DNA from 4 places in the Janthinobacterium sp. Bl 1 genome. Region 4 is predicted to be linked to each of the others. Evidence: predicted binding sites of a transcription regulator. Region 4 holds the regulator's gene; each other region holds the start of a gene.
The links. The regulator sigma-54, encoded in region 4, starts transcription at its own class of promoters, with help from an activator protein. The targets are predictions, from matches to a motif close to TGGCANGNAANCTGCTTT.
Positions count from the first base shown of each region.

Region 1: a site for sigma-54 is predicted at 1,083-1,100, ahead of AC4BCN_RS20460 (EDSAP-1 family PEP-CTERM protein). Genes of this name have one in related genera too.
Region 2: a site for sigma-54 is predicted at 830-847, ahead of pedF (cytochrome c-550 PedF). Genes of this name have one in related genera too.
Region 3: a site for sigma-54 is predicted at 1,513-1,530, ahead of glnA (type I glutamate--ammonia ligase). Genes of this name have one in related genera too.

Region 1 is NZ_CM177086.1:4,543,753-4,545,954, reverse strand. It holds gene AC4BCN_RS20460 (EDSAP-1 family PEP-CTERM protein) at 26-1,009, opposite strand; gene AC4BCN_RS20455 (glycosyltransferase) at 1,199-2,202, opposite strand, start outside.
Region 2 is NZ_CM177086.1:1,355,046-1,357,247, forward strand. It holds rRNA gene AC4BCN_RS06215 (23S ribosomal RNA) at 1-421, shown strand, start outside; rRNA gene rrf (5S ribosomal RNA) at 560-672, shown strand; gene pedF (cytochrome c-550 PedF) at 883-1,368, shown strand; gene AC4BCN_RS06230 (substrate-binding periplasmic protein) at 1,394-2,202, shown strand, end outside.
Region 3 is NZ_CM177086.1:1,489,320-1,491,521, reverse strand. It holds gene glnA (type I glutamate--ammonia ligase) at 1-1,415, opposite strand, end outside; gene AC4BCN_RS06795 (rhodanese-like domain-containing protein) at 1,801-2,202, shown strand, end outside.
Region 4 is NZ_CM177086.1:867,338-869,539, forward strand. It holds gene lptB (LPS export ABC transporter ATP-binding protein) at 1-339, shown strand, start outside; gene AC4BCN_RS03915 (RNA polymerase factor sigma-54) at 344-1,822, shown strand; gene hpf (ribosome hibernation-promoting factor, HPF/YfiA family) at 1,892-2,202, shown strand, end outside.

The sequences.
Region 1 (2,202 bases), 2.6 Mb from region 4:
CTGTGAATCCCCCCTGTTGCCTGGTTCAGACGGTAACTTTGCGGCGGCGGGCGTAGCCCAGACCCGCCAGGCCCAGGCCCAGCAAGGCCAAGGTGCCCGGTTCGGGTGTCGCCGCCTGTTTCACCAAGTCCACGCTTTCCACCGCATTCAAGGTCAAGGTGTAGTTACCGGCCGTTAAAGCATTGCTGACGGAGCTGAAGTTGCTGCCGCACGCTGTACCCACGCCGGTGCCCGTGGGCGTGCCGCAGCCGGAAGGGTCGTAGGTGAACAGGTTGCCGCGCGTGAGGAAATTGGTCGCCAGGCTGGTGTTCAGGTTGGCGCCGTCGGCGTTTTCCGTGCCGCCGAAGATACCCGAGCCGATCACGCCGTCTGGCGTCCAGTTGAATACCGTCGCGCCGGCCGCGTCCGTGATGGTGAAGGTGACGACCAGGTTGGCCGTGGCCGTGGACAGCTGCCCGACCGTGCTTTGCAGGAAGACCTGCATGAAGGGCGACGCCAGGAAGTCGAAGCTCAGGGTTGCCGTGGGCGAACCGACGACGAAATCGACCGAGAAGCCCGTAGTCGAGCCGTTGCGCCCGGACGCATCGGCCGTGCCGGCAGGCCCGTCAAGGTGGGCTTCGGCCACGTTGACGGCCTGGGTAGAGGTGGAGCCCGGCGGGAACGAAGGGAACTGCGTGCTGACGATTTGGGCATCGCCGCGTGAATAGTTGCCTGCTGGGCCTTGTTGCGTGAAGTCGTTTTCGCCCTTGATGACGGGGCCGACGTTGGCGCGTGGGGCATCGAGCGAGCCGGCGCCGCCATTGATGACGCTCACGCCATTCAGGGTAGCCGTGCTGCGCGAGATGGTGGTGCTGTTGGCCACCGTGATCTGGCCCGTCGGCACGGCGATCACCAGGCCGAAGATGTTGTTGTACGAATAGCCGTAAGCGCCCGCCTGTGCGCTACCGGCGGCACACAGCATGGCCAATGCCGCTGCGGCCGGGAGCAGTTTCAGTTTCGAGAGTTTCATTATATTCACCTCATGGTTGAGTGAGTCTGGAAGTCTTGCCTGAGACCTGTCGGCAGGTGCTCATGGCCAGTACCTAGCGACTTCCATGCCAACGCATGAGGTTCTTTTGAAATCAACGACTTGGCGTGCTTTTGTTGACGCGGTGCAGGCTTTGCCGGATGCGCTGTAAGAAAAACCGACGCCTGCCCGTCAGGGCTGGCAGCCATGCGGCAACGAGCCCAGCAGGGCGTGCATATGGGGCAGCAAGCGTTGCCCTGGCACATAGTCGCGCATGGCCGTGGCCAGCTGGCGCGCCGCCAGCTTGGCCCTGCCATCGTCGAGCATGCGCGTGGCGGCATGGCGCAAAGCGGTTTCCTGGAAGCGGTCGGCGCGCAGCAGCAGGCCGGCGCCGGCACCCACGATGCCGTGCATGTTGAGAAATTGGTCGAGGTTGCCGGCGATGCCGATGACGGGCACGCCTGCCGTCAGCGCTTGCTGGCTGGTGGGGCTGCCGCCGTTGCAGATCACCAGGCTGGCGCGCCGGGCGGCCGCGTCGCCTGGTAAAAAAGGCGCGACATAGGCATTTGGCGGCACGGCATCGACGCGGATGGTGCCGGCCGTGGCCGCCAGTACGGTGACGGGCAGGGGCGCCAGCGCGCGCAGCACGCGCGGCAGCAATTGCCCCTGGCCGGAACTGCCCAGGGTGACATAGATGATGGGCCGTCCGCTGCTCAGTTCCGGGCGCTGCCACCAGTCCGGCAAGTCGAGCGGCGGCGCCCAGATGATGGGGCCCAGGTAGTCGTGCGTGGACGGCATGCCGTGCGGCGGGAACAGTTGCGGAATATCCGCGTACAAGGTGCGGTCGGCATCCGTATAGATGCGCCGCAGGTCGCTGCCCAGCGATGGCAAGCCATGGCGGCGGCGCACACGGTTCAGGGGCACGGCGTGCGAAGCGAAGGCCAGCGGGCGGATCAGGCGGAACAGGGGATCGGCCAGCCAGATGGGCAGCACGCCCGTCAGGGGCAGGTTGGGCACCGTGTAGTGCTGGCGCACCCAGGGACTCCAGTAGGCGTTGCTGACGGTAATGTAGGGGATGCGCTGCAGGCGCGCGCTGACCGACAGCGACAGGCGGAAGTCGCCGATCACGAGGTCGGGCTGGACGGCATTGAGCAGGCGCAAGTCGTCTTCCACATACGCGTGCAAGGTGCTTTCCG
Region 2 (2,202 bases), 490 kb from region 4:
CGGGGGAGTTTGGCACCTCGATGTCGGCTCATCACATCCTGGGGCTGTAGCCGGTCCCAAGGGTATGGCTGTTCGCCATTTAAAGTGGTACGTGAGCTGGGTTTAAAACGTCGTGAGACAGTTTGGTCCCTATCTGCCGTGGGCGTTGGAAATTTGAAGGGGGCTGCTCCTAGTACGAGAGGACCGGAGTGGACGAACCTCTGGTGTACCGGTTGTCACGCCAGTGGCATTGCCGGGTAGCTAAGTTCGGAAGAGATAACCGCTGAAAGCATCTAAGCGGGAAACTTGCCTTGAGATGAGATTTCCCAGAGCCTTGAGCTCTTTGAAGGGTCGTTCGAGACCAGGACGTTGATAGGCTGGGTGTGGAAGTGCAGTAATGCATTAAGCTAACCAGTACTAATTGCCCGTACGGCTTGTCCCTATAACCTTAGCAGGTACAGAGGATAAGACGGTACAACGTTGCGTGTGTGTTGATACTACCAGTCATTACCCCAATCTTTGCTTCTTCCAGATTCAGGCTTTGTCGCTCAACCGAGGACAAATGCCAGTACAAGTTATGCCTGATGACCATAGCAAGTTGGTCCCACCCCTTCCCATCCCGAACAGGACCGTGAAACAACTTTGCGCCGATGATAGTGCTGCAACCAGTGTGAAAGTAGGTTATCGTCAGGCTTGTTATTCGAAAAAACCCCTTCCGGTGATCCGGTTGGGGTTTTTTTACGTCTGGTGGTTTGTTTGGTGCTGTCGGCTTACGCGCGCGGTGACACAAATACGTGTTGCAGCTGTTCCAAATTGATACATGGACAGCCGGATGTGGGGCATATACGCATGGCATGGCATTTGCTCTTCTTGGGTATTCACTAAAAAACCAAGGAGACCAGCATGACCTATTCCATTCGTACCCTGCTCGGCGTGGCGGCCGCCGGTGCCGTTGCCCTCACTTCCCTGCTGACCTTGCCGCATGCCTATGCGCATGGCAACGTCACGCCGCAAGGCGTCGACACCACCGGCTTGCCCAAGGTGGGCGACAAGTGGCTCGAGCAAAACCCGTATCGGGGCAACAAGCTGGCCTTGACGGTGGGCACATCGGCCTACAACCAGAATTGCGCCCGCTGCCACGGCATCGAAGCCATCTCGGGCGGCATCGCGCCGGACTTGCGCCAGCTCGACCGCGATTGTTTCAGTATCAAGAATGAGACAAAGAAACAGGCTTGCTACAAGGAGACGGACAATTACTACCTGACCACCATCCGCCACGGTAAAGTGCGCAATGGCGCCGTGTACATGCCGCCGTTCGAAGGCGTGTTCAACCAGGAAGCCATGTGGGCCATCAAGACCTATCTGGAAACCCGTAGAGAATCCAATTAAGTCGAACTGATCACGAAGGAGTCCCATGCGTTCATTTCAACTCCGGGGCGTGCGCGCGATGATCTCGCTCGCTTGCCTGGCGCTGTGCGCAGCCGCGCCGGCGCACGCCGACTGGCAGAAAGTGCAACAGTCGGGCAGCCTGAAAGTGGCTGTATATAACGAGTTCGCGCCGTTTTCCGACAAGGGTGTAGGGATCGATATCGACATCGCCGAAGCGCTGGCGAAAAAGCTGGGGCTGAAACTGAGTTTGCTGCCATTTCCCGCCGGCGAAAATCTGAACGACGATTTGCGCAATATGGTGTGGAAGGGGCATTACCTCGGTTATGGCCCCGCCGACGTGATGCTGCATGTGCCAGTCGACAAGAAGTTGATGGCTGACAATGACAAGGTTGAGATCTTCGCGCCGTACTACGTGGAAACCGTGCGCCTGGTGCGCAGCGCGCAAGCCGTGCCGCAATTCGATGGCGTCGCTTCGCTGGCCGGCAAGCGTATCGGCGTGGAAAAGGTGTCGATCGCGGCCATGCTGATGCTGGGCGAAGACAATGGCAAATACCGCGACGATGTGCGCATCTTCGATACGGCCGCCGAAGCCTTGCAGCAATTGCAGGCAGGCAAGCTCGACGCCGTGCTGGCGAATCGTTCGGAAATCGAATCGGTGCTGAAAAGCGATCCCGCTTTCCCCTTGAGCGAAGTGGCGTTCGCCCGCTTGCCGCGTGCTGGCTGGGCCGTGGGCCTGGCCGTCAGCCGCCAGCAGCTCGACGTGGCCAAGTTGCTGCAGGCAGCCATGAACGAGATGGCGGCCAGCGGCGAATTGAAAACCATCTTTGAAAAGTA
Region 3 (2,202 bases), 620 kb from region 4:
TACAGCGAGTAGTACATGTCGAACTCGGCAGGATGCGTGGTCATGCGCATGCGCTGTACGTCTTGCATTTTCAGTTCCAGGTAAGCATCGATCATCGAATCGCTGAATACGCCGCCACGGGTCAGGAACTCGCGGTCCTTGTCCAAGGCGTCCAGGGCTTCTTCCAGCGAAGCGCACACCGTAGGGATCAGTGCGTCTTCTTCCGGCGGCAGATGGTACAGATCTTTCGAGGCGGCTTCGCCCGGATGGATCTTGTTGGCAACGCCGTCCAGACCAGCCATCAGCAGTGCGGCGAAGCACAGGTACGGGTTCGCCAGTGGATCCGGGAAGCGCGCTTCGACGCGGCGGCCTTTTGGATTGGCCACGTGCGGGATACGGATCGAGGCGGAACGGTTTTTCGCCGAGTACGCCAGTTTCACTGGAGCTTCGTAGCCTGGTACCAGACGCTTGTACGAGTTGGTGCCCGGGTTGGTGATCGCGTTCAGTGCCTTGGCGTGCTTGATGATGCCGCCGATGTAGTACAGGGCGAAATCGGACAGGCCGGCATAGCCGTCGCCAGCGAACAGGTTTTTGCCATCTTTCCATACGGATTGATGCACGTGCATGCCCGAACCGTTGTCGCCAACGATAGGTTTCGGCATGAAGGTGGCGGTCTTGCCATAGCTGTGCGCCACGTTCCACACCACGTATTTCAGGTTTTGCGTCCAGTCGGCGCGCTCGACCAGGGTCGAGAACTTGGTGCCGATTTCATTCTGGCCGGCGCCGGCGACTTCGTGATGATGTACCTCAACCGGGATGCCCAGCGATTCCAGAATCAGGCACATTTCCGAACGCATGTCCTGGAAGCTGTCCACTGGTGGCACCGGGAAATAGCCGCCCTTGACGGTCGGACGGTGGCCGCTGTTGCCGCCTTCGATGTCCTTGCCGGTCGACCACGAACCTTCGTCCGAACCGATCTTGACGAAGCAGCCCGACATGTCGATCTTCCAGCGCACGCTGTCGAAGATGAAGAATTCTGGCTCAGGGCCGAAGTAGGCGGTGTCGCCCATGCCCGACGATTTCAGGTAGGCTTCTGCGCGTTTCGCGATCGAGCGCGGGTCGCGGTCGTAGCCCTTGCCGTCCGACGGTTCGATCACGTCGCACTGCATGAACAGGGTCGTTTCTTCCATGAACGGGTCGATATTGGCCGTGTTTGGATCCGGCAGCAAGATCATGTCGGAAGCTTCAATGCCTTTCCAGCCAGCGATCGAAGAACCGTCAAAGGCGTGGCCCGACTCGAATTTGTCCATGTCGAAGTGCGACACGGGAACCGTCACGTGCTGCTCTTTACCACGGGTATCAGCAAAGCGGAAATCAACGAATTTGACTTCGTTTTCTTCTACCATCTTCAAGACTTCTGCGGCTGTCATTGCCATGCGTATCTCCTAAATGAATGTGGGGTGAGCCGACCTTAATGCGTCTGGGCTGATGAAGCGAAGCAAACATTGCGTGCCACCAAAACTCATAAGGATCATAGCAGATTCCATGCCAGCTTCTGGTGGGATGTCGCCGCCCAGGTCAAAACCCGGCCATCCCAGTGAAAGTTTTCCTGCCCGCGATTTTCCTGCTGCGTTTGCGTCAAATCAAGAATGCACTAAGCAAGTGCAAAAAACGAATAACGCACCATTATCGTGCATTTTGCGCCGATTCTTGAAAAATGCTTTGTTATGGTGCATGCGCCGCGCACCGTGGTTTCCCGTTTGCGGGGCGTGGACGGCGCACTATAATCGACCATACATACCCACTTTCATCGAGGACGCCATGACCACCGCCGCCGACATCCTGACCACCGCCCGCAGCCGGGCCAATGAAGGTACGCCGTATGCCGGCGCCGTCACGCCGCAGGAAGCGTACGACTTGCTGCAACGCGATCCCGCCGTCAAGCTCATCGATGTGCGCACGAATGCCGAGCGCGACTGGGTGGGACGGGTCGACATCGCCGATACCCAGCATGGTGCGGTGCAGTGGGCCACTTACCCCGGTGGCGTGCCGAATGCCGACTTCCTCGCGCAACTGGCCGCCCAGGCCGGCAAAGACGAGGTGCTGCTGTTCCTGTGCCGCTCCGGCGTGCGTTCGCGCCACGCGGCCAAGCTGGCGACCGAGCACGGCTACCTGAACTGCTTCGACATCCTCGAAGGTTTCGAAGGCGACAAGGACGCCGAC
Region 4 (2,202 bases):
CTGCGCGAGAACCAGGCCCTGTCCCTGTCGGGCGGCGAGCGCCGCCGCGTGGAAATCGCCCGCGCGCTGGCCACCGATCCCCGTTTCGTGCTGCTCGATGAACCGTTCGCCGGCGTCGATCCGATCGCCGTGATCGAGATCCAGCGCATCGTGCGCTTCTTGAAGGAGCGCAATATCGGCGTGCTGATCACCGATCATAATGTGCGCGAGACGCTGGGTATTTGCGACCGTGCCTATATCATCAACCAGGGCTCGGTACTGGCGTCGGGACGCCCCGACGACATCATCGCGAACGAGTCGGTACGCCGGGTCTATCTGGGCGAACACTTCCGCATGTAAGCCAATGAAACAATCATTGCAGCTGCGCACTTCGCAGCACCTGGCACTGACGCCGCAGTTGCAGCAATCGATACGCCTGTTGCAATTGTCGACCCTGGAATTGCACCAGGAGCTCGAGCAACTGCTGACGGACAATCCCTTGCTCGAGCGCCTCGACGATCCGCTCGACCGTTCGCTGCGCCTGCTGTCCGACGGGGCCTTGAGTTCCACGGCCGCGCCGGCTGAAGCGCCGCCCCAGCCGCCAGGCCAGGAGGCGCCTGCCGCGCCGGCCGAAGCGGAAACCTTTGACGGCGAGGCGGGCGAGGGCCCGGCCGCTGCGGACGGCGGCGACAGCGACTGGAGCGAGGCGAGCCGGGGCAAGGCGCCCGACGACGAAGATTCGCGCCCGCAACTCGAGGCCCATCACTGCACCTTGCGCGAACACCTGATGGAGCAGATGCGCGTGACGGTGCTCGAGTTGCGCGACCGCGCGCTGGTCGAGCTGATCATCGACGCGCTCGACGACAATGGCTATCTGGAAGAGACGCTCGACGACATCCTGGCGCGTCTGCCGGAAGAGCTGGAAATCGATGCCGACGAGATGCGCACGGCCTTGTCGCTGCTGCAAAGTTTCGATCCGCCCGGCGTGGGCGCGCGCAATGCGTCCGAATGCCTGGCGCTGCAGATCAAGCGCTTGCCGCACATCGCCATGGTGACGCGGCGCATGGCCCTCGTCATCGTGGAAAAGCACCTGGCCTGGTTTGCCCAGCGCGATTTCAACAAGCTGAAAAAAGCCCTCGATTGCGACGATGAAGACTTGCGCGAAGCACAGACGGTGATTCGCCAGTGCAATCCGCATCCGGGCGCCGTATTCGCATCGGACGTGTCCGATTACGTGGTGCCCGACGTCGTCGTCAAGCGCGCGCGCAATGGCTGGCAAGTGACCCTGAACAACGACGTCATGCCGCGCCTGCGCGTCAATGCCATGTATGCCAACTTGCTCAAGCAGGGCAAGGGCGAGGGCGCCATGGGCGCACAGTTGCAGGAAGCCAAGTGGTTGATCAAGAATATGCGCCAGCGTTTCGACACGATCCTGCGCGTCGCACAGGCGATAGTAGAAAGACAAAAGAACTTTTTCTCGCACGGAGCCGTTGCCATGCGCCCCCTTGTGCTCCGTGAAATAGCTGATACACTGGGTTTACACGAGAGTACTATCTCGCGGGTAACAACTCAAAAGTACATGCTGACCCCGCACGGCATGTTCGAGTTGAAATATTTCTTTGGTAGCCACGTCGCCACCGAAGCGGGGGGCGAAGCGTCATCGACGGCGATACGGGCATTGATCGTGCAACTGACAGGAGCAGAAGACCCTAAAAATCCTTTATCCGACAGTAAGATTGCGGACATGCTGGGGGAACAAGGCATGGTGATTGCGCGACGTACTGTTGCCAAATACCGGGAAGCGTTGAAAATTCCGCCAGTGAGCCTGCGTAAGTGTTTGTAAGTTTTTTTCGGTTCCTCTGCGGGCCGGATAGGATGGACCGCACGAACCCGATCATCTTTAGGAGTGTGTATGAATCTCACCATCAGCGGACATCATCTCGAAGTGACACCAGCCATCCGTGAATACGTACAAACGAAGCTGGAGCGCGTGAAACGTCATTTCGATCAAGTTATCGATATCGCCGTGATTCTGACCGTGGATAACCTCAAAGAGAAAGAAAAACGTCAAAAGGCCGAAGTCAACCTGCGTTTAAGTGGCAAAACCGTCTATGTGGAAAGCCTGGCACAAGACCTGTATGCCGCGATCGATGCCCTGATCGACAAGCTCGATAGGCAAGTGATGAAATACAAAACCAAAGTGCAAGGGCACGGTAAAGAGGC